3 regions of the Brevibacterium pityocampae genome follow, and region 3 is predicted to be linked to each of the others. Evidence: predicted binding sites of a transcription regulator. Region 3 holds the regulator's gene; each other region holds the start of a gene.
The links. Region 3 encodes LexA, which represses DNA repair genes until DNA is damaged. Its sites were predicted from a motif close to TCGAACANNTGTTCGA; they were not measured.

Region 1 (6,850 bases), on a different contig from region 3:
GCGCTCGGCGGTCTGGGCGGGTGCCCGTTCGCGCCGGGGGCCTCGGGGAACACCTCGAGCGAGGACATCCTGTTCGCGACGAAGCCCGACTGGCTCACCACGGAGCGGTTCGCCCGGATCGTCGAGCTCGGTGAGGACCTCACCGCACGCCTCGGCGAGCGCAACGCCTCGAAGGCGGCACAGGGCGCCCGCTCGACCGCGCATGCCTTCCCGTGGGTGATCAGCGGGTCCTGACCAGGCGAGTGTGACCAGCTGATCTCGATCACCTGTCGATCGGCATTCCGTGACCCCGCGCGCGACCGGGCGAGCGTGACCAGGTGATGCTATAGCCCCACCTGCACCTGGCCGACCGCAGTTCGCGGGATCCGACCCCATCGGCGGCTCGGCGACCGATCGCACCTCTCAGAACGGCGGCGGGTCGTCGTCCGCATGGGTCCACAGCGCATCGTCAGCGCCGCTGCGACAGGTCCACGGATCGGGCGGCCCAGCGGGCCGCGGACGGCCGCGATCAGCAGCACTGTCGGGCGAACGATCAGGCCCGGAGCAGAATCGGTGATCATCCGGTCCGGCCTGGTCACCGGGATCCATCGGTCCCGCGCGGTCTCCGGGATCTGCTGGGCCGGCACGGTCGTCAGGGTTCTCCGGTCCGGCGCGGCCGCTCGGGTCCGGCAGTCCGAGGACGCGGAGCATCTCGCGGGCCGCAGCCCGGTCGATGATGCGCTCGGCGGCGCGGACCTCGGCGGTGATGCCGTGGGGGAACTCCCACCGTTTCATCCCTCCCGGGCCGGCGTGGAGCGTGAGCATCCGCTTGGTCTTCATCAGGTGGTGCGCCCTGCACAGGGGGTGGAGATTCTCCAGGTCGGTGCGGCCGCCGGCCGCCGGATCCGCATGATCGAACGGGATCGCGTGGTCGGCGTCGCAGGTCTCGGCCCGCCGGGCGCATCCGGGCGCGGTGCACCACATCCACTTCTCGTTCATCGTCATCCGGGTGCCCTTGGGGATCACGTAGGAGCGAGCGGCTTCGTCGCAGACGGCGCCGGAGACGGGGTCGGTGAGGATCCGGTAGAACGTCGAGCTCCGGGACGCGAACCGCTGGGCCATCTCCGCCGGAACTGGCCCGCCGTCCGACCAATGGCCGGGCAGCTCGGCGTGTCCGGTGAGGCTGAGGAATGGGACCGTGACGACGACGGTCGCCTGTCGGCGCAGCCATTCCTGGTTCGTCGGGCAGGTGATGACGACACGGCTCGGGTCAGCGGACGCGCTGCCCGGTCCCGAGGCCGGATCCGGATCGACCGGTGGTGCAGCGTCGCGCGCATCAGCCGCACCACCGGCGGTTCGGATGAGTGCATCGACGAGCTCGCCGGCGTCGGTTCCAGTGGCGGGGTCGCCGCGGCCGAAGTCGACGGGGTTGAGGACTTCGACCTCGGTGCCGGGCGCGAGCGTGCTCATGAGGTCGAACATCAGCTGCGGCACCGTGCGGTCGTCGATGATCACCGATCCCGGCGGGAGCTGCTCGCCGAAGGTGCCGGTCTGCGCCCGCGCGATCGCCCGGGCGGTGGCCTCGAGCCGCCGGTGCAGGGCGTAGAGCGGTTCGAGCGGGCCGGTCAGCAGGAGCTTCCCCTCGGAGGGATCGCTGCGCCAGAACTCGACGCGCCGGCGGATGTGGACGTCTTCGGCCCGGTCGTCATTGTCGGTGAGCAGGCGGATGAGATCGTTGACCGCTCGGCAGTACGACTTCCACGACAGATCGGGTCGCAGCTCCGCGATCCCGGCGTCGAGCTCGGCGAGCGCGGCATCCCCCAGGCGATGCGCGCGCCGCGCCGCGTACTGCAGCCGGTCGAAGCACATGGTCCCGGTCTCCACGAGCGCACGGGTGCGATGGAGGCTGAAACAGGCGATGAGTGCGTCTCGGGCGGTCGAGTAGGCGCGCGTGATCGTGGAATCGAGCACGGCGGCGAGGCAGGTGAGGTGCTCCCCTGTCATCCGTTCGAGGACCCATTTCGACGTGGACATGGGCTCCGCGGCGAGTTCGGGCGCCGGTTCGGGCTCGAGGTCGAGGCACTCCTCGACGACGGTGTCCGCGATGAGGCGCATCCGCGCGAGCATGAGCCGATCGTAGGCGGGCAGCGAGTCCTGCAGACGCAGCAGCGCCGGGACTCCGTCCGGCGCTCGTGCGCCTGCGGGGTCGGTTCTCGTCGCGGTCATCGGCCTGTTCGCCTCCTCTCCGTGCCTCGACTGCACCGGTCCTCGTCCAGCGGTCCAGCGACTGCGAACCGGTGCCGTCTGCTCCACCCGCTCCGACCGGTTCGATCGAACGTGCTCCGGGTCCCGCCGAGCGGTGGTGCTTCCGTGATTCCACGCTATCGAGAGGCACGGACACGGAGCGGGTCAAATCAGCAGAAAAACCGCGTTATCCACAACCCGTTCGAAAATAAGTTGAATATTCTCTCCTGTGTTCCATCGATTGTGGACGAACCCGAGGTGCACCTCGGCCCTTCCCCGCACGTCCGGGTGCCGGTGACTGCACCGGTGATGGCACGATGGCAGGAGGACACCGGCACCCGCCGGTCACCCACCGCACTCGACACCACACGATCCGAGGAGTCACCATGACCCGAGTCGCCGTCGTCCAGACCGGTTCCATCCCCTTCGACAGCGCCGCCACCACGGCGAAGATCTGCAGTCTGATCGACGACGCGGCACGGGCCGGGGCGGAGCTCGCGGTGTTCCCGGAAGCCACCCTCGGGACCTATCCGAAGGGTCTGACCTTCGGCGCCCCGGTGGGCCGGCGCACCGATGCCGGCCGCGACGAGTACCAGCGGTACTTCGACAACGCCGTCGCCCTCGACGGCCCCGAGCTCGAGGAGATCGCGGAGGCCGCCCGCCGCACGGGAGTGTTCACGGTGCTGGGGATCATCGAGCGCCTCGGCCAGACGCTCTACTGCACCGCCGTCCACATCGACGCCGAGCACGGCATCGTCGGCCACCACCGCAAGCTCATGCCCACCGGGTCCGAGCGCCTGATCTGGGGATTCGGCGACGGGTCGACCCTGCCGGTCGTCGACTCCCCCGCCGGCAGGACCGGCGCGGTGATCTGCTGGGAGAACTACATGCCGCTGCTCCGGCAGGCGATGTACGCCCAGGGCGTCGAGATCTACTGCGCTCCGACGGTCGACGATCGCGACACCTGGCAGCACACCATGGCCCACATCGCGATGGAGGGCCGCTGCTTCGTCCTCTCCGCGTGCCAGGCGATCCGCGCGGAGGACTTCGGGGACGACTACGCGAGCGTGCTCGAGCCGAACGAGGCCGGCTGGCTGATCCGCGGCGGCTCGGCGATCTACGGCCCCACCGGCGAACTGCTCGCCGGCCCCGTCTACGACGAGGAGACGATCCTCACCGCCGAGGTCGACGTCACCGCCCGCTCCCGCACCACCTACGACTTCGACCCGGTCGGGCACTACTCCCGGCCCGACGTCTTCGAACTCACCGTCGACACCCGACCCCGGCCCGGCGTCGAGTTCACCGGCTGAGCGGGGCCGCGCCCCTGCGCGAGCCGAGTCGTCCCGGTCAGCCCGGCCGGCGCAGGGCGGCGCGGTAGCGGCGGCGCACCACCTGCTGGGCGACGAGCAGTGCCGGGTACAGCGGCCGCCAGAACCCGGCCGGGGCGGGCCGGGTGAGGGAGCGGATCGTCAGCCGCACCTCGGGTCCGGTCCGGTGGACGATGAACGCCTCCTCGCCGTCGAGCGGATGGCCGGGGCGGGTGCGGTAGGCGAAGCCCACCCGATCCGCCGCGCGGACGACCTCGACCACCTCGACCGGTTCGACAACCGTGATCCCGAGCAGGCCGGCGGTGACCGTCGGGCGTGCGCCGACGACCGCCTCGGCGGCGGGCGCCACCCGGAACCCGCTGCGCGTCTTCACGGTCCAGCGGAGGACCTCGGTGCTCGCACGGTCCCACATCGCCTGGCCGCGCCCGATGACCGAGGTGGACTCGTGGGCGCGCAGGCCTCGCGGCGGTGTCCAGTCGATGAGGGCGGGTGCGGTGAGGCTCACCGGTGGTGGAGTCATGCACCCAGTCTCTCAACTCCGCGGACGCATCCGCCCCTTCCGAGTCTGCCGCGGGCTGCCGGTGGGCTGCCAGGCATCCGCATCACTGCCGGCGCGGGGACGGCCGGCCGGGCCGCCCCATGCCGCTCCGAGCTGTCCTCGGCTCTGCGGAGAACCGTAGACTCGACCCATGCCCGAACCCCGTTTCGACTCCAGCGAATCCCAGCGCATCGACGTCTGGCTGTGGGCCGTGCGGATGTTCCGGACCCGGTCGGCGGCGACCACGGCGTGTCGGGGCGGGCACGTGCAGCTCGACGGCCAGCGGGTCAAGGCCTCGCAGAAGGTGCGGATCGGTCAGGAGGTCCGGGTGCGTCGCACCGGATTCGAGAAGATCCTCCGCATCACCGCCCTCCTCGACACGCGCGGCGGGGCGCCGATCGCCCAGCAGTGCTACGAGGACCTCACGCCCCCGCCGGATCCGACCCTGCGCGGATGGGTGCCGCGCCGCGACAAGGGCACCGGGCGGCCGACGAAGAAGGACCGGCGCGCGCTCGAGGCCCTGCGCGGACGGGACCGGTCCGGCGCCGAGGCGCCCGGTGAGTTCCGCTTCGACCCGCGGGAGGACGACTGACGCTGCTGTCGCGTGAGATTGCGATGGTTCGCGGAATCGTTCCCAGGAACCTTCGAGAATTGCACTCCGGGATTCAGTAGATGATCGTGGCGAACCGGCCGCGCTGGGAGTAGCCGGCGGCGGCGTAGGTGCGCAGCGCCGGGGCGTTGAAGGCGTTGACGTAGAGGCTGACGACGGGCGCCACGGTGCGCCGGACGTGGCCCGTGACGGCGACCATGCCGGGCGCGGCGAGCCCGCGGCCGCGGAACGCCGGATGCACCCACACCCCTTGGATCTGCACCGCCGTGTCCGAGCGGATGCCGATGTCGGCCTTGAACACGACCTGCCGCGCGGAGTTCTGCGCCGGCCAGCGGGGCAGCGGCTCGCCGTCCGGCCCGCGCTCGGCGGTGTAGAGCAGGGTGGAGCCGCTGGCGAGGTTCGAGCGGACCTTGCTCAGGTACCCCGCGGACCCGTTCTCCACCGGGGAGAACCCGACCTCCTCGGTGAACATCTCGACGGCCGCCGCGTAGGCCTCGCTGACGTCCTCGAGGTCCCCGACCCGCACCTCGGCGGCGGGTGCCACGCGGGGCTGCCGGTCGGCGACCATGAACGGCTGGTCAGCGCGCACGCTGCGGGCCGGGCCCCAGCGCAGGCGCCGCTGGAGGTCGATGACCGGCCGGTGGTCGCCGATGATCGAACAGGCGAAGCGGCCGCGCGAGTTGAGCATGTCGGCGACGAGCGCGTTGGTGCGCGGGGTCGCGCCGAGCGAGATGATGCTGCCGCCGATCCAGTAGGCGGCGACCGGCTCGTCCCCGTCGAACACCCCGTACAGGGTCCCGGACGGGGACGACACCTGCGCGCTGCGGGTGAGCTCGAGCAGACTGGCGAGGAACACGTGATGGGCGGGGTCGGCCTCGGTGAGCCTGCTCAACCAGTCGGTGTGCTCGTGGCCGAGCCGGGCCAGCCGCATCAGCCGACGACCACCTCGGCCGGACCCGACGGAGCCTCCATCTTTTCGGCGATGCGCATGGCCTCTTCGATGAGGGTCTCGACGATCTCGGACTCCGGCACCGTCTTGATGACCTCGCCCTTGACGAAGATCTGCCCCTTGCCGTTGCCGCTGGCCACGCCGAGGTCGGCTTCGCGCGCCTCACCGGGCCCGTTGACCACGCATCCCATGACTGCCACCCGGAGCGGCACCTCCATGCCCTCGAGACCGGCGGTGACCTTGTCGGCGAGCGTGTAGACGTCGACCTGGGCGCGGCCGCACGAGGGGCACGACACGATCTCGAGCTTCCGCGGGCGCAGGTTGAGGGATTCGAGGATCTGGTTGCCGACCTTGATCTCCTCGACGGGCGGGGCGGACAGGGAGACGCGGATGGTGTCGCCGATCCCCTGGCTCAGCAGCGCGCCGAACGCGGTGGCGGACTTGATCGTGCCCTGGAACGCGGGCCCGGCCTCTGTCACGCCGAGGTGCAGCGGCCAGTCGCCGGCCTCGGCGAGCAGCTCGTAGGCGCGCACCATGACGACCGGGTCGTTGTGCTTCACCGAGATCTTGAAGTCGTGGAAGTCGTGCTCCTCGAACAGGGAGGCCTCCCACACCGCCGACTCGACGAGCGCCTCCGGCGTGGCCTTGCCGTACTTCTCCATGATCCGCTTGTCGAGGGAGCCGGCGTTGACGCCGATCCGGATCGACACGCCCGCATCCGCGGCGGCCCGGGAGATCTCCTTGACCTGATCGTCGAACTTGCGGATGTTGCCCGGGTTGACGCGGACCGCCGCGCAGCCGGCGTCGATCGCGGCGTACACGTACTTGGGCTGGAAGTGGATGTCGGCGATGACCGGGATCTGGCTCTTCGCCGCGATCGCCGGCAGGGCCTCGGCGTCGTCCGCGCTCGGGCAGGCGACGCGCACGATGTCGCAGCCGGCCGCGGTGAGCTCCGCGATCTGCTGGAGGGTGGCGTTGATGTCGGTGGTCTTCGTCGTCGTCATCGACTGGACGCTCACCGGGGATTCGGACCCCACGCCCACCGAGCCGACCTTGATCTGGCGGGTCTGCCGGCGAGGTGCGAGCACCGGGGGCGGAGCGGCGGGCATTCCGAGGTTGACCGAGGTCACGAGTTTCCCTTCGACGGCTGCAGTGCGCCCGAACGTGGGCGCATGACACTGCTCCCATCGTAGCCGCCGCGA
Region 2 (6,850 bases), on a different contig from region 3:
CGTGGCGATGGGCATCAAGGGCACGGAGGCGACCAAGGAGGCCGCCGACATCGTCCTCACCGACGACAACTTCGCCTCGATCGCGGCCGCCGTGGAGATGGGCCGGACGATCTACGACAACCTCCGCAAGGCGATCATCTTCATGCTCCCGACGAACGGCGCGCAGGGTCTCGTCATCCTCGTCGCGATGGTCGCCGGCATGACCCTGCCGATCACCCCGCTCCAGGTGCTGTGGGTCAACCTCATCACCGCGGTGACGCTGTCGCTCGCGCTGTCCTTCGAGCCCTCGGAGCCCGGCATCATGGAGCGGCCGCCCCGGGATCCGCGGGCCTCCCTGCTCGACTCCGAGGCGGTCGTGCGGATCGCCTACGTGTCCCTGCTGCTCGGCGGGGCGACGATCGGGGCGTTCCTGCTCGCGCAGTCCGGTGGGCTCGACCTCGAGACCTCGCGGACGATCGCGGTGCACACGCTCGTCGTCGGGCAGATCTTCTACCTGTTCGCCAGCCGGTTCACCACCGCGTCCAGCATGCGCCGTGAGCTGTTCACGACGAACGGCATCTCGTGGCTGTGCGTCGCGCTGATGATCGGGCTGCAGCTCGCCTTCGGGTACCTTCCGTTCATGCAGGTCGCGTTCGCCACCACCGCCGTGCCGCTCAGCGGCTGGCTGCTTCCGGTGATCGTCGGGGTCGTCGTGTTCCTCACCGTCGAGGTCGACAAGGCCCTGCGGCGGCGCGCCCGGAAGGCCACGGTCGGGGTGAGCACAGCCTGACCCGCGGTTCCCGCCTCGGGACCGGCTCCGGATCGCAAGTCGGGGGCGGATCGGCCCGAGCCGGGACAGGTTCAGACGACACAGGCGGGGCACCCGGAATCCGGGTGCCCCGCCTGTATCGTGCTCAGGGTGCGCTCGTGAACTCGGGCCCGTCGTGCGGCCGCGCTCAGCGCTGCCGTGTCACGGCCGGAGGAGGCGCGTCACTTGCGGCCGAAGATCAGCGCGATCGCGATCGCGGCGAGCCAGGCGTCCTTGGCCAGCGCGGTGCCGTCCTGGCTGGGACGCACACCGTCCTCCTCGGTCATCGCCGGGTTGCGGAAGTACATCGCGAGCATCCCTGCGGCGAAGGTGCCCAGCGCGGCTCCGGCGATGCGCTTGGGGACCATGGGGGCGAGCAGCGCCGCGCCGACCGCGATCTCCCCGTAGCTCACGAACTTCGCGAACTGTTCCGGGGTGAGCTCGCCGAGCTTCGGCACGCCGGAGGCGGCCATGCCCTGGAGACCCTCGGCCATCTCGCGCGGCATGCCGAGCTTGCCGACGCCGGAGTTGAGGATGAAGGCGCCGGGGATGGCGCGGAGCGCGGTGGTGGCGATGCTGAAGCCCATGGGGGTCCCTTCGTCGAATGCGGTCGGTGTCCGTCGAGGCTGCAGAGGCCTTGGTGCGGCCGTGTCCATCAACCCCAACAGCACGCCCCGGCGGGGTATTCCGGGGTTCGAGCCCGCGTGGTCGCTGGGTGCTGGGGGAGTGCGATGGAAACCGCACCGGCGGGCGCAGCCTGCACAGTCTCCGCCCGCCGGTGCAGTTCCTGCTGCAGTCCGTGTTCCGGGTGCAGGCCTCGTCAGAAGAGCGTCGGTGTGAGCGCGGGGGCGGCGGCCGGAACTGCCTGCCGATCCCGGGAGCGTCCTCGCGCGTAGTCGTCGTCCGCCCGCGAACTGAGCCCGTACCGGTCGAGGAGCGGGCCGATCCGCCGGGACAGCTGGGCGCGGTAGGAACGCGGCGCGTGGGAGGAGTGCGCATAGAGGGCGCGGTAGCGGCGGCTCAGGTGCGGGTGCTCACGGTCGATCCAGGCGAGGAACCACTCGCGCGCACCCGGTCGCAGATGGAGGGCGCCGTGGACGACCCGGGTCGCACCGGATGCGGCGATGGCACGCACCGCGGTCTCGAGCTGTGCGGGGGAGTCGGTGAGGTAGGGGAGGACCGGCATGAGGAACACCGTGACCCGGAACCCGAGGTCTGCCGCGGCGCGCACGGTGGCGAGCCGGGCGGCCGTCGTCGGGGTACCGGGTTCCACCATCTGCTGGAGTGCGTCGTCGAACACCGCGATCGACATCGCGAGGTCGACCGGGACGTCCTCGGCGACACGGGCGAGCAGCGGCAGGTCGCGGCGCAGCAGGGTGCCCTTGGTGAGGATCGAGAACGGGGTGCCGTGCGCGGCGAGCGCGTCGATGATCCCGGGCATGAGCGCGTAGCGGCCCTCCGCCCGCTGATAGGGATCGGTGTTCGTGCCGAGCGCCACGTGCTCACCCACCCAGCGGGGCCGCGCGAGCTCGGCGGCGAGCACCTGAGCGATATTGACCTTGACGACGACCTGCGAATCGAAGTCCTCACCCGCGTCGAGGTCGAGGTAGCGGTGGGTATTGCGCGCGAAGCAGTAGACGCAGGCATGCGAGCAGCCGCGGTAGGGGTTGACCGTCCAGGGGAACGGCATGGCGCTGGCCGGCGGGACCTTGTTGAGCGCGGTCTTGGCGAGGACCTCGTGGAAGGTCATCCCGGCGAACTCCGGCGTGCTCACCGTGCGGAGCAGGCCGCGGACGTTGACCATCGCCATCGGATCGAGGACGCTCTGCTGGTTCCACCTCATGGTCGTCCTCCGTCCACCTGCCGCCGCCCTCCTGCTGCCGGGCGCTGTGCGCACCACCGGCGCCTGCATCGTCGGAGCGCGGGGCGCGCTCTGCGCCCGATACAACGATTCGAACACATGTTCTAACGCCGGTCAAGGGGTGAGGAAGGGGCGAGGAAGGAGGGGGCTGCGGTGACGCGGAGGGCGTCAGGTGCACTGAATGACGGAGGTCCGGAATCCCTGTGGATTCCGGACCTACGGTTCCGACACTGTGTCGGAAAAATCTGTCGGGCTAGCGGTGTTGAGTCTCAGTACATCGTCAACACCTGTCTCAATACATAGGGACTGCTGAGGGTTTAGTTGACTTCACGACTGGATAAGTTCCAGGAAGGATGGAAGTCATGCCAAAGATCTACACCGATGAGTTCAAGCAATCAGCTCTCGAGCTCCTGGGCGAGGGGATGACCCAGAAGCAGGTCTGCGCCGACCTCGGCATCTCGAAGTCAGCTCTCCAGGCCTGGGTGCGTGACTCACGCCTGCGTGAGCACGGACTCGAGCCCTCTCGTGATGTCGAGGAGTCTCGCGCCCAGGCAGCAGCACTGAAGCGGATCAGGGAACTCGAGCGGGAGAACAAGATCCTCCGCGAGGCTGCAGCGTATCTCTCGCAAGCGAACTTGAAGCTCGGTGGTCATCACCCAAAATGATGTACCCGCTGGTCCTCGACCTTGCTGCCGCCGGGGTGCCGGTGGCAGTGGCCTGCCGGGTACTCGGCTTTACCAAGCAGGGTTTCTACAAGTGGTGCGCGAAACCTGTCTCTGACCGGGAACTCGAGGAGGCGCACTTGATCAATGCCGCCTACGACGTTCATACGGACGATCCTGGGTTCGGGCACCGGTTCATCGCTGATGAGCTCCAGGCGTGCGGATACAGCGCCTCTGAACGTCGTGTGTGGCGGCTGTGCTCGCAGCAGGAGCTGTTCTCCCACACGATCAAACGAGCCCGGAAGCACGGTAAGAAGCCCGGCCCGCCAGTGTGTGATGACCTCGTCGAACGCGACTTCACAGCAAAGGCAGTCAACGAGTTGTGGCTGACCGATATCACCGAGCATCACACCAGTGAGGGCAAGCTGTATATGTGCGCGGTCAAGGATGTGTTCAGCAACAGAATCGTCGGTTATGCCATCGATTCGAGGATGAAATCTCGTCTGGCTGTGGCGGCGATTGATGACGCTGTGGCTCGTCGTGGCGGACCGCGAGCCGTGGCAGGGTGTGTCGTTCACTCGGATCGCGGGTCGCAATTTCGCTCTCGTAAGTTCCAGCAGGTTCTACGGCGTTACGGGCTAGTCGGATCGATGGGTCGGGTCGGCGCTGCTGGTGATAATGCGGCGATGGAATCGTTCTTCGCTGTGTTGCAGAAGAACGTCCTCGACCGGGGCCGTTGGGACACGCGAGCGAGGTTGCGGACATCGATCGTCCACTGGGTCGAGCGGACCTACCACCGGAAGCGTCGGCAACGGCGTTTGGGTAAACTGACTCCGGTTGAATACGAGCTTGTTCACCACAAGGCCGTCGCTCTGGCGGCATAAACCCCGGAGTCAACTAAACCGTCAGCAGTCCCCCTCGATCCCCTCCCTGAACCCCTCGCTCTGAGCATCCAGCCAGGTCTTGAACACCTGCTTGGAACGACCCGGGACCATGTCCAGCAGCCGGGCAGGGCCGCGGCGTTCCTTCACCGGGGTCAGATCGATGACCACGGTGACATAGTGGGAGCCGCGCCCGGTGTGGCGCCAGCAATGCTCATCAACACCTATGACCTTCACCCCGTCGAACCGGTGAGGGTCCTCAATGAGCAGGTCCCGGCCGGCGGCCAACACGGCGTCGTTGACGGTATGCCAAGAGCAGGCCAGTGCGGCGGCGACCCTTGCGATGCTCATCCTGTCGATCACCACCGACTTCAGGGCCCACAGCACCGCATGCCTGCTCAACTTCGCCCGCGGTGCCGCCGCTGTGGTGGTGTCCTGGCGCCAGACGATGCCACAGTCAGCACATCGGTATCGGCGAACCCGAACCCACAGCACCGTGGGTCGCCACCCCAACGGTAGGTGCGCCAGCTTCCGGACTACCGTGCCCCGCGGCAGCCCCTCTGCGCCACAGTTACGGCACCATGGATCGTCTTCGATGACTCTGCATTCCAGGATGGCCCGGTCGCGGCGGATCTGTTGGCCGGTGACCATCAGGCCGAGGGAGTCGAGGAGGCAGAAGCTGTTGAGGTCAGGGGTGGTGAAAGTAGGCTGGGGCATCGTCGAGGTCTTCTGGATGGATTGGTGTAAGAACCTCCATCTTCGGAAGGCCTCGACCTCTATCCACCTATCGCCACGCCGACCCTGATCCTCATCCCCGCCTCTACACCCTCAAACGCGAAGAGCCATCAAATTTCGACTCACTGTGGGTGATCGAGGAGATGGGCATGGATCCGATCTCCTATGCCACGGTGAAGCGGTGGCTGTCGATCTACGCCACCGAGAAGTTCCGCCGCCGGCTGGCCGCAGCCCTAGAAGCTCAGCACCATCCACGACACCATCCAGGGTGCACACTAACCTGATAAAAGTCGGGTCCGGGGCAAGGTGTTCATGCTCCAGACTGAGGTCACCGGTGAACCGCTGGTGGTCCTGAAAGCCTCACCAGAGGATGCGAGCTTCCTGCGCGAGCACCACAGCCACATCACCCCCGGGTATCACATGAAAAAGAAGCACTGGATCACCCTGCATGCCGACGGCGACGTCGACAAACAGATGGTGGACGATCTGGTCACTGAGTCCTACCTTTTGGTTGTGGAGAAGAACCTCCCCCGGCGGGAGTGGCCCGTGAACCCGGAGACCTTCGGCAGCTGACAGGGTGGTGGTCACCCTTAGGCGGCGGGCTCTGTAGAAAGCTCTCTGCGAACGATTTCCGCCCCGGCGCTCAAGGCGCCCAGCTTGGCCCGGGCCACACTACGTGACAGAGGAGCCATCCCACAGTTGGTGGAGGCCCAGAGCTTATCGGCGTCGACAAACTGCAGTGCATTGCGCAGGGTCGCGGCAACCTCTTCAGGTGTCTCCACAGCGGTATTGGCCACATCGATCGCGCCGACCATCAGCTTCTTACCGCGGACCAGCTCGAGAAGGTCAGTGGGCACATGGGAGTTATGGCATTCCAGCGAGACGATATCGAGGCTCGACTTCTGGATCTGAGGGAAGGTCTCCTCGTATTGGCGCCACTCGGAGCCCAGGGTCTTCTTCCAGTTGGTATTGGCCTCAATCCCGTAGCCGTAGCAGATATGCACGGCCGTTTCGCAGCTGAGCCCCTCGGCGGCTCGCTCCAGAGCAGCGATACCCCATTCGTTGACCTCATCGAAGAAGACGTTGAAGGCCGGCTCATCGAATTGGACGATATCTACACCAGCGGCTGCTAGTTCCTTAGCCTCCTGGTTGAGGATCTCGGCGAACTTCCAGGCCAGTTCTGCACGGCTGCCGTAGCGAGCATCGTAGAGGGTGTCGACCATAGTCATCGGCCCGGGCAGAGCCCATTTGATGGGCGCGTCAGTATGTGCTCGTAGGGTCTCAGCATCGGCGACAAAGACCGGACCTTTGCGGGTGACATCATCGACCACCACGGGCACCGAGGCGTCATAGCGGTCTCGGATTCGCACCACCTTGCGGTTCTCGAAGTCCACCCCATTGAGGTTCTCGATGAAGGTTGTGACGAAATGCTGGCGGGTCTGTTCGCCATCGCTGACGATGTCGATTCCCTCGGCCCGCTGGTCTGCCAGGGCCAGGAGCAGGGCGTCCCGTTTGCCCTCGGTAAGGGCTTCGCCCTCGAGTTTCCAAGGTGACCAGAGTGTCTCTGGCTGGGCCAGCCAGGAGGGCTTGGGGAGGCTTCCGGCGGATGTGGTGGGCAGAAGTTTGTTCATGATGTCATTCCCTGAAGTTGGTGGTGGTAGTCCGAGTAGCGAGCAGACCACTGCTCAAGAGTTTTCCCATGCGGGATGATGAGGTTCTCCTGGACGAACCTGCCCTGCTCCGCACCAAGACGAGCACGCTCGTCTCTGTCGTAGACGATCCCGGTTGCCGAGAAGTCCGAGTGCTTCAAGCTGGGCTGATAAGCATCGCCAGCCGGGGTGTTGGCGTTGTAGATCTCAGGCCGGTAGATCTTCTGGAAGGTCTCCATAGTGCTGATCGTGGCGATCAGTTCCAGATTGGTGTA
Region 3 (6,850 bases):
ATAGGCCTCGTCGACGATGACGATGCCGGTGCTCGCGGCGAGCACGGCTTCGACGACGGCGAGGTCGAGACCGTTGCCGGTGGGGTTGTTCGGGGTGCAGAGGAACACGACGTCGGGCCGGTGCTCGCGCACGGCGGCCACCGCGGACTCGACGCTGATCCCGAAGTCCGCCTCGCGGTCGACGGCGATCCACACGGCGCCGGTCGACGCGGTGATGAGCGGATGCATCGAGTAGCTCGGGGTGAAGCCGAGCGCGGTGCGGCCCGGACCGCCGAAGGCCTGGAGGATATGGGCAAGGACCTCGTTCGATCCGTTCGCCGCCCAGATCTGCGCCGGGTCGATGCGCCCGGTGCCGGTGTTCTCGGTGGCACTGCGCACGGAGTCGGTGCGCTCGGGCGCGGCGGTTCCGGCGGCAGGGCCTCCCTGACGCTCGAGCACCCCGTCGAGGTAGTGGGCGAGCGCGGAGCGCAGGCGGTCGAACTCGCGGTCGGGGTAGCGGTTGAGGTCGTGGAGCACCGCGGAGAGCTCGTGCTCGAGCGCGCTCACGACCTCCGCGGGGACGGGATGGGAATTCTCGTTGACGTTGAGCCGGACGGGGACGTCGAGCTGCGGGGCGCCGTACGGGGATCGGCCGCGCAGGTCGTCCCGGAGCGGGAGATCATCGAGAGTCGTCACCGCAGAAGTCTATCGTCCGGGGACGGCGAGCTCCTGCCCGGGGTGGACCACCTGACGGTCGAGTCCGTTGACCTCGACGATGTCGAGGACGACGTCACGGGTGTCCTGGCCGCCGGAGACCGATTGTGCGATCGACCACAGCGAGTCGCCCTCCTCGACGACGACGGTGTCGAAGCCCGCACCGGCCGGGGCGCCGGCGGCGGACCCGGCGGAGGCCTGGGCCCCGGAGCTCAGCGCGATGACGATCCCGATGACGAGCGCGCACAGGGCCAGACCGAGGGTGCGGGCCAGGCGCAGGGCGCGGCGACCGCGCGGGGTGAGCACGGTGGCGGCCGCGGGTGCGGGTGCGGGTGCGGTGTTTGCAGACATGGGGTGTCCTCCTCTTCATCGATCCCGAGGCCGGCCGGTGCGCCGAACTGATGATGCGCGGCGACTGCGGTCCGGGGATTCGAACTCATGTACTATTGAACACGACAATCGAACGGATGTCCACTATTTCTCGAACACGTGTGTGAAAATGGATTCGAACGACGTCGCGATCGGCTATGTTCGAAGTGTTGCACCGGGCACGGACACGGCCTCGCGGTCGGGACCGGAGCCCACGACGCTCCGGTCGTGCAGCACGGTGAGAGGAACGGGAAGGGAAGAGGAATGAGCCCCCAATCACGACGCCCCAGAGGACGCCCGCGCAATGACGCCGTCGTCGACGAGATCGAGGACTTCCGCGCCACCCAGGCCGATATCGTCGAGCTCCCCGAGGGCTCGGCCGCCGCCGGGGACCAGCGCCTCACTCCGCGCCAGCGGCTCGTCCTCGAGACGATCGAGTCGGCCGTGTACACCAACGGCTACCCGCCGAGCATGCGCGAGATCGGCAAGGCCGCCGGTCTGGCGTCCCTGTCGAGCGTCGCCCACCAGCTCTCCCAGCTCGAGCGCCTCGGCTACCTGCGCCGCGATCCCAAGCGCCCCCGTGCGATCGAGATCGTCAACCCGGCCGAGGAGGCCCCGCCGGCCGCCGAACCCGGTTCGGCGAACACGGCGATGGTGCCGGTGCTCGGGCGGATCGCCGCCGGCGGCCCGATCACCGCGGAGCAGGCGGTCGAGGACGTCTTCGCCCTGCCCACCCAGGTCGTCGGCTCCGGTGACCTCTTCCTCCTCCAGGTCGCCGGCGACTCGATGATCGACGCCGCGATCTGCGACGGCGACTGGGTGGTCGTGCGGCGCCAGCAGTCGGCGGAGAACGGCGAGATCGTCGCGGCACTCCTCGACGAGGAGGCCACGGTCAAGACGCTCAAGCGCAGCGGCGGCAAGCAGTGGCTGCTGCCGCAGAACCCGATCTACGACCCGATCGACGGCGACCACGCCACGATCATGGGCATCGTCACCGCGGTCATCCGGCGGGTCTGAGGCCTGCTGGGCACCGACCGCGCAGCGCGTCCGCAGCGTCACGAGGGCGGAGCACCGATCGGTGCTCCGCCCTCGTCGTGCCCGGCCGGGCCCCACCCAGGCTTCGTCTGATCCCGCCCTCGTCGTACCCCGGCGGTCGGCCTCAGTCCTGCTCGGCGAGGCGGGAGAGGGCGGAGCGAACCGCCGCGCCGTCCTCGGTGCGCCACATCGGAGGCAGCGAATCGGCGAGGAAGCCTCCGTAGCGCGCGGTGCGCAGCCGGGAGTCGAGCACGGCGACCACGCCGCGGTCGTCGGTGGTGCGGATGAGCCGGCCGACCCCCTGCGCGAGCCGGAGCGCGGCGTGGGTGGCGCTGACCGTCATGAAGCCGTTGGCGCGGTTCCGCTCGGCGGCCTGCGTGCGCGCACGGGTGAGGGGGTCGTCGGGGCGCGGAAACGGGATCCGGTCGATGACGACGAGCCGGCACGTGCGGCCCGGCACGTCGACCCCCTGCCACAGCGACATCGTGCCGAACAGCGAGGTGTCGTCCTCCGCGGAGAACCGGGCGACGAGCGCGGCGAGCGACTCCTCCCCCTGGAGCAGCACCGGCGTGTCGAGCGTCTCGCGCAGGGCCGTCGCGGCCTGCTCGGCGGCGAAGCGGGAGGAGAACAGTCCGAGCGCACCGCCGCGCGAGGCGGTGACGAGCTCGCGCAGCTCGGCGATCATCTCCTCGTTGAGCCCGCTGCGCGCCGGTCGGGGCAGCCCGGAGGCGACGTAGAGGATCGCCTGCTTGGGATAGTCGAACGGGGAGCCGACATCGATCGCGTCGTACCGGGGCGCCTCGGGACCGGCGAGGCCGAGCGAGGCGGCCACTGGCTCGAACCGGCCGCCGAGTGCCAGGGTCGCCGAGGTGGCGACGACGGTGGACTCGGCGAAGATCCCGTTGCGCATGGTGCCGGCGACGCTGAGCGGAGCGACGACGAGGGAGACGGTCTCCGTCTCCCGGAAGGTCGAGCGGGTGACCCAGGTGACGTCGTTGTCGGCGAGCTCGCTCATCCGCTCGGCGAGCTCGAACACCTCCTGGAGGCGGGCCCGGGCCATCTGCAGGCCGGCGTCGGCCTCCTTGGACTCGGTGCCGCGACCGGCCTCGGCGAGGATCTGCCGGGCTGCGTCGCGGACGGCGATGACGGCGGTGGTGAGCGCTTCGGGCCAGACCTGGAGCAGCCCCTCGGTGGTCGCCTGGAGCGCCTTGTCGAAGGCGGAGGCGGCGGTCTCGAGGAGCCCGATCACCCCGTCCTGCACGGCGGTGTTCTTCCGCGCGGCCTGCGCGGCGGCGTGGAGCATGGCGACGGTGAGCGAACCGGAGAGCGCGTTCGTCACCCGGTCGCGCAGTTCGTGGGCCTCGTCGATGACGACGGCGTCGTGCTCGGGCAGCACCGCGTGGTCCCCGAAGGCGTCGATCGCGAGCAGCGCATGGTTGGTGACGACGAGGTCGGCTGCGGCCGCGGCGATCTTCGCCCGCTCCGCGTAGCACTCCTCGAACACCGGGCACTTCGAGCCGAGGCAGTCGAAGGCGTTGACCGACACCTGGGCCCAGGCCCGGTCGGAGACACCGGGGACGAGGTCGTCGCGGTCCCCGGACTCGGTGATCCGCTCCCAGCTGCGCACCCGCTGGATCTCCTCGCCGAGCGCGGACGCGGACGCCGAGGCGGAGCCGCGCCCGGCGGCGTCGTCGGCCCCGAGGTCGAACAGCATGCCGAGCGCGTCATCGGGGTAGCCGCCGTCGAGCTTGTGCTTGCACACGTAGTTGCGGCGGCCCTTGAGGACGGCGGCGCGCGGCTTGCGCTCGAGGTCTCCGCCGAGCGCCTTGAGCAGGCGGGGCACGTCGCGGTTGACGATCTGGTTCTGCAGCGCCAGGGTCGCCGTCGATACCACGACCCGCTCGCCGGTGCGCACGGCGTGCTCGAGCGCGGGCACGAGGTAGGCCAGCGACTTCCCGGTCCCGGTGCCGGCCTGGACGAGGAGGTGGGTCTCCGAGCCGAGAGCGCCGGCGACGGCCTCGGCCATGGTCTGCTGCCCCTCCCGCGGGCTGCCGCCGAGCGCGTCGACGGCACTCGCGAGGAGGTCGGCGGTCGCGGTCACGCAGCCGGCCCGGAGAACATGTCCGGCTTGCGGTACTCCTCGAGCTCGCTGAGGAGGTCGGAGTCGACGCGCGCCTGCACTGCGGTGCCCTCCGCCAGGTGCTTCTCCTCGAGCACGGTGCCCTCGTCGTGGATGCGGGACACGAGGTCGCCGCGGTCGTAGGGCAGGAGGACGGTGAGCTCGTGCTCGGGCTCGGGCAGGAGCTCGGCAATGCGCGCCTCGAGCTCGGCGATCCCCGCCCCGTTCGCGGCGGACACCGCGAGCGCACCCGGGTGGGCGCGGAGCAGCGCGGAGAGGGCGACCGGGTCGGCGATGTCGGCCTTGTTGAAGACGATGAGTTCGCCGATGTCGGCGGTGTCGACGTCGGCGAGGACATCGCGCACCGCCTGGATCTGGCTCGTCGGGTCCGGGTGGGAGGCGTCGACCACGTGGACGAGGAGGTCGGCGTAGGCGGCCTCCTCGAGGGTCGAGCGGAACGCCTCGACGAGCTGGTGGGGCAGGTTGCGGACGAAGCCCACGGTGTCGGTGTAGGTGAAGTCGCGGCCGTCGGCCGTCTGCGCCTGCCGCACCGTCGGGTCGAGGGTGGCGAACAGGACGTTCTGCACCATGACGCCGGCGGCGGTGAGCCGGTTGAGGAGGGAGGACTTGCCGGCGTTGGTGTAGCCGACGATCGCCGCGCTCGGCACGTGGTTGCGCGTCCGGTTGGCGCGCTTGGTCTCCCGCGAGGGCTCCATCGCCTTGATCTGCTTGCGGAGCTTGGCCATCCGGGTGCGGATGCGGCGCCGGTCGAGCTCGATCTTCGTCTCACCCGGACCACGCGAGCCGATGCCCTCACCGCCGGCCACCCGGCCGCCGGCCTGCCGGGACATCGACTCGCCCCAGCCGCGCAGCCGCGGCAGCAGGTACTCGAGCTGGGCGAGCTCGACCTGGGCCTTGCCCTCGCGGCTCTTGGCGTGCTGGGCGAAGATGTCGAGGATGAGCGCCACCCGGTCGATGACCTTGACCTTGACGACGTCCTCGAGCCCGCGCCGCTGGCCGGGGGCGAGCTCGGAGTCGACGACGACGGTGTCCGCGCCGACGGCGGCGACGATCTCCGCGAGCTCCTGGGCCTTGCCGCGCCCGAAGAACGTTCCCGGGTCCGGGGTGTCACGACGCTGGAGCAGGCCGTCGAGCACGGTCGAGCCGGCGGTCTCGGCGAGCGCGGCGAGCTCCCGCAGGGAGGTCTCCGCCTCGAGTGCGGTGCCGGAGGTGTAGAGCCCGGCGAGCACGACCTTCTCGAGGCGCAGCTGCCGGTACTCGACCTCGGTGACGTCCTCGAGCTCGGTCGACAGTCCGTCGACGCGGCGCAGGGCACGCCGCTCGAGCACGTCGAGCTGGGTCTCGTCCTCGTGCGTGAGCTGCTCGTCGGTGAGCGCGGTGCCGGCGCGGGAGAGGACGCGGTCGATCATCGCGCGCCGCCGGTCCTCGCTGGTCGGGGCGGTGCTCGGGTCGTCGTGCGGGGTGCCGTTCGACGGCTGGTCGGTCGTCGGACGATCGACGGGGGAATCCGGGGTGGATCCGGTCACGGGCATCGACTTCTCTCGGTAGTGGTCGGTCTTCCATTCTCCCACAGGCGCGCCGGGCGGCGGCCGGTGCGCGGATTACCATGGGCGTGATGACTGAACACTATTTCTCCGCGAATCCTTCCGCGCCCGGGCCGCTCCGGACGATCACCGCCCGGCTCGCGGGCCGGGAGGTCGCGGTGACGACGGCCGGTGGCGTGTTCTCCCCCGGCCGACTCGACCTCGGCACGCAGGTGCTGCTCAAGGCGCTGCCGGAGCCGCCGGCCGGGGAGCTGCTCGACCTCGGGTGCGGCTGGGGGCCGATCTCCCTGCAGGCCGGTCTCGAGGCGCGTCAAGCGGGGACCGCGGTGCGGATCTGGGCGCTCGACGTCAACGAGCGGGCCCTCGAGCTCACCGCCCGCAACGCCCGCGACCTCGGGTTGGATGCGATCCGGACCGTCACCGCCGCCGAGGTGCCCGCCGACATCGCGTTCGACGCGATCTGGTCAAACCCCCCGATCCGGGTGGGCAAGGAGGTCCTCCACGGGCTGCTGGAGACCTGGCTGCCGAGGCTCGCCCCGGGCGGGCAGGCGTGGCTCGTCGTGTCGAAGAACCTCGGCGCCGATTCGCTCCGGGTGTGGATCGCCGACATGCTCGGCGCGGGCTACACGGTGGCCAAGCACTCCTCGGCGAAGGGCTTCCGCGTCCTCGTCGTGACGCGCTCAGCCGACTGAGAGCCGGGGATCATACCTTCCGGAACCGTTGACCTCCGCTCGCCGGCACACGGTCCCGCGCACCCACGGGCTGATAGGGCGACGATCCGAGACCTGCGCGGCCTGTCAGCGCGCGGCGAGGGCTGCGGCGAACTCCGCGGTCGGCACCACGTCGCCGATGAGCACGGCAGGACCGGACAGGGCGACCGAGCTCTCGCTGATCTCGACCTCGACGGTGCCGCCGGGCAGAGCGATCGTCCAGGTCGTCGGGCCGTTCGATCCGGCCCAGAAGCGGGCGGCGAGCGCGGCCGCGCAGGCCCCGGTGCCGCACGACTGCGTCTCCCCCACCCCGCGCTCGTGGACGCGCATCGCGAGCCGGCCGGTCGACGGATCGCCGT

Region 1: the regulator LexA is predicted to act here: its motif matches at 2,426-2,441, upstream of ABD883_RS13125 (HNH endonuclease signature motif containing protein).
Region 2: the regulator LexA is predicted to act here: its motif matches at 2,740-2,755, upstream of ABD883_RS12525 (Rv2578c family radical SAM protein).

Annotation. Positions count from the first base shown of each region.
Region 1 is NZ_BAABGL010000036.1:22,986-29,835, forward strand. Features, by position in the region: gene ABD883_RS13120 (beta/alpha barrel domain-containing protein) at 1-234, shown strand, start outside; gene ABD883_RS13125 (HNH endonuclease signature motif containing protein) at 403-2,205, opposite strand; gene ABD883_RS13130 (carbon-nitrogen hydrolase family protein) at 2,610-3,533, shown strand; gene ABD883_RS13135 (DUF1990 family protein) at 3,571-4,071, opposite strand; gene ABD883_RS13140 (RNA-binding S4 domain-containing protein) at 4,241-4,681, shown strand; gene ABD883_RS13145 (GNAT family N-acetyltransferase) at 4,755-5,630, opposite strand; gene ispG (flavodoxin-dependent (E)-4-hydroxy-3-methylbut-2-enyl-diphosphate synthase) at 5,630-6,778, opposite strand.
Region 2 is NZ_BAABGL010000034.1:68,157-75,006, forward strand. Features, by position in the region: gene ABD883_RS12515 (cation-transporting P-type ATPase) at 1-769, shown strand, start outside; gene ABD883_RS12520 (hypothetical protein) at 970-1,374, opposite strand; gene ABD883_RS12525 (Rv2578c family radical SAM protein) at 1,608-2,630, opposite strand; one part of gene ABD883_RS12530 (IS3 family transposase) at 3,011-3,268, shown strand; one part of gene ABD883_RS12530 (IS3 family transposase) at 3,271-4,194, shown strand; partial or broken gene ABD883_RS12535 (transposase family protein) at 4,228-4,908, opposite strand; gene ABD883_RS12540 (hypothetical protein) at 5,076-5,210, shown strand; partial or broken gene ABD883_RS12545 (MmcQ/YjbR family DNA-binding protein) at 5,230-5,499, shown strand; gene ABD883_RS12550 (methionine synthase) at 5,517-6,557, opposite strand; gene ABD883_RS12555 (putative oxygenase MesX) at 6,554-6,850, opposite strand, start outside.
Region 3 is NZ_BAABGL010000001.1:53,148-59,997, forward strand. Features, by position in the region: gene ABD883_RS00240 (histidinol-phosphate transaminase) at 1-675, opposite strand, end outside; gene ABD883_RS00245 (LysM peptidoglycan-binding domain-containing protein) at 685-1,044, opposite strand; gene lexA (transcriptional repressor LexA) at 1,327-2,079, shown strand; gene ABD883_RS00255 (ATP-dependent DNA helicase) at 2,222-4,198, opposite strand; gene hflX (GTPase HflX) at 4,195-5,769, opposite strand; gene ABD883_RS00265 (class I SAM-dependent methyltransferase) at 5,853-6,473, shown strand; gene dapF (diaminopimelate epimerase) at 6,579-6,850, opposite strand, start outside.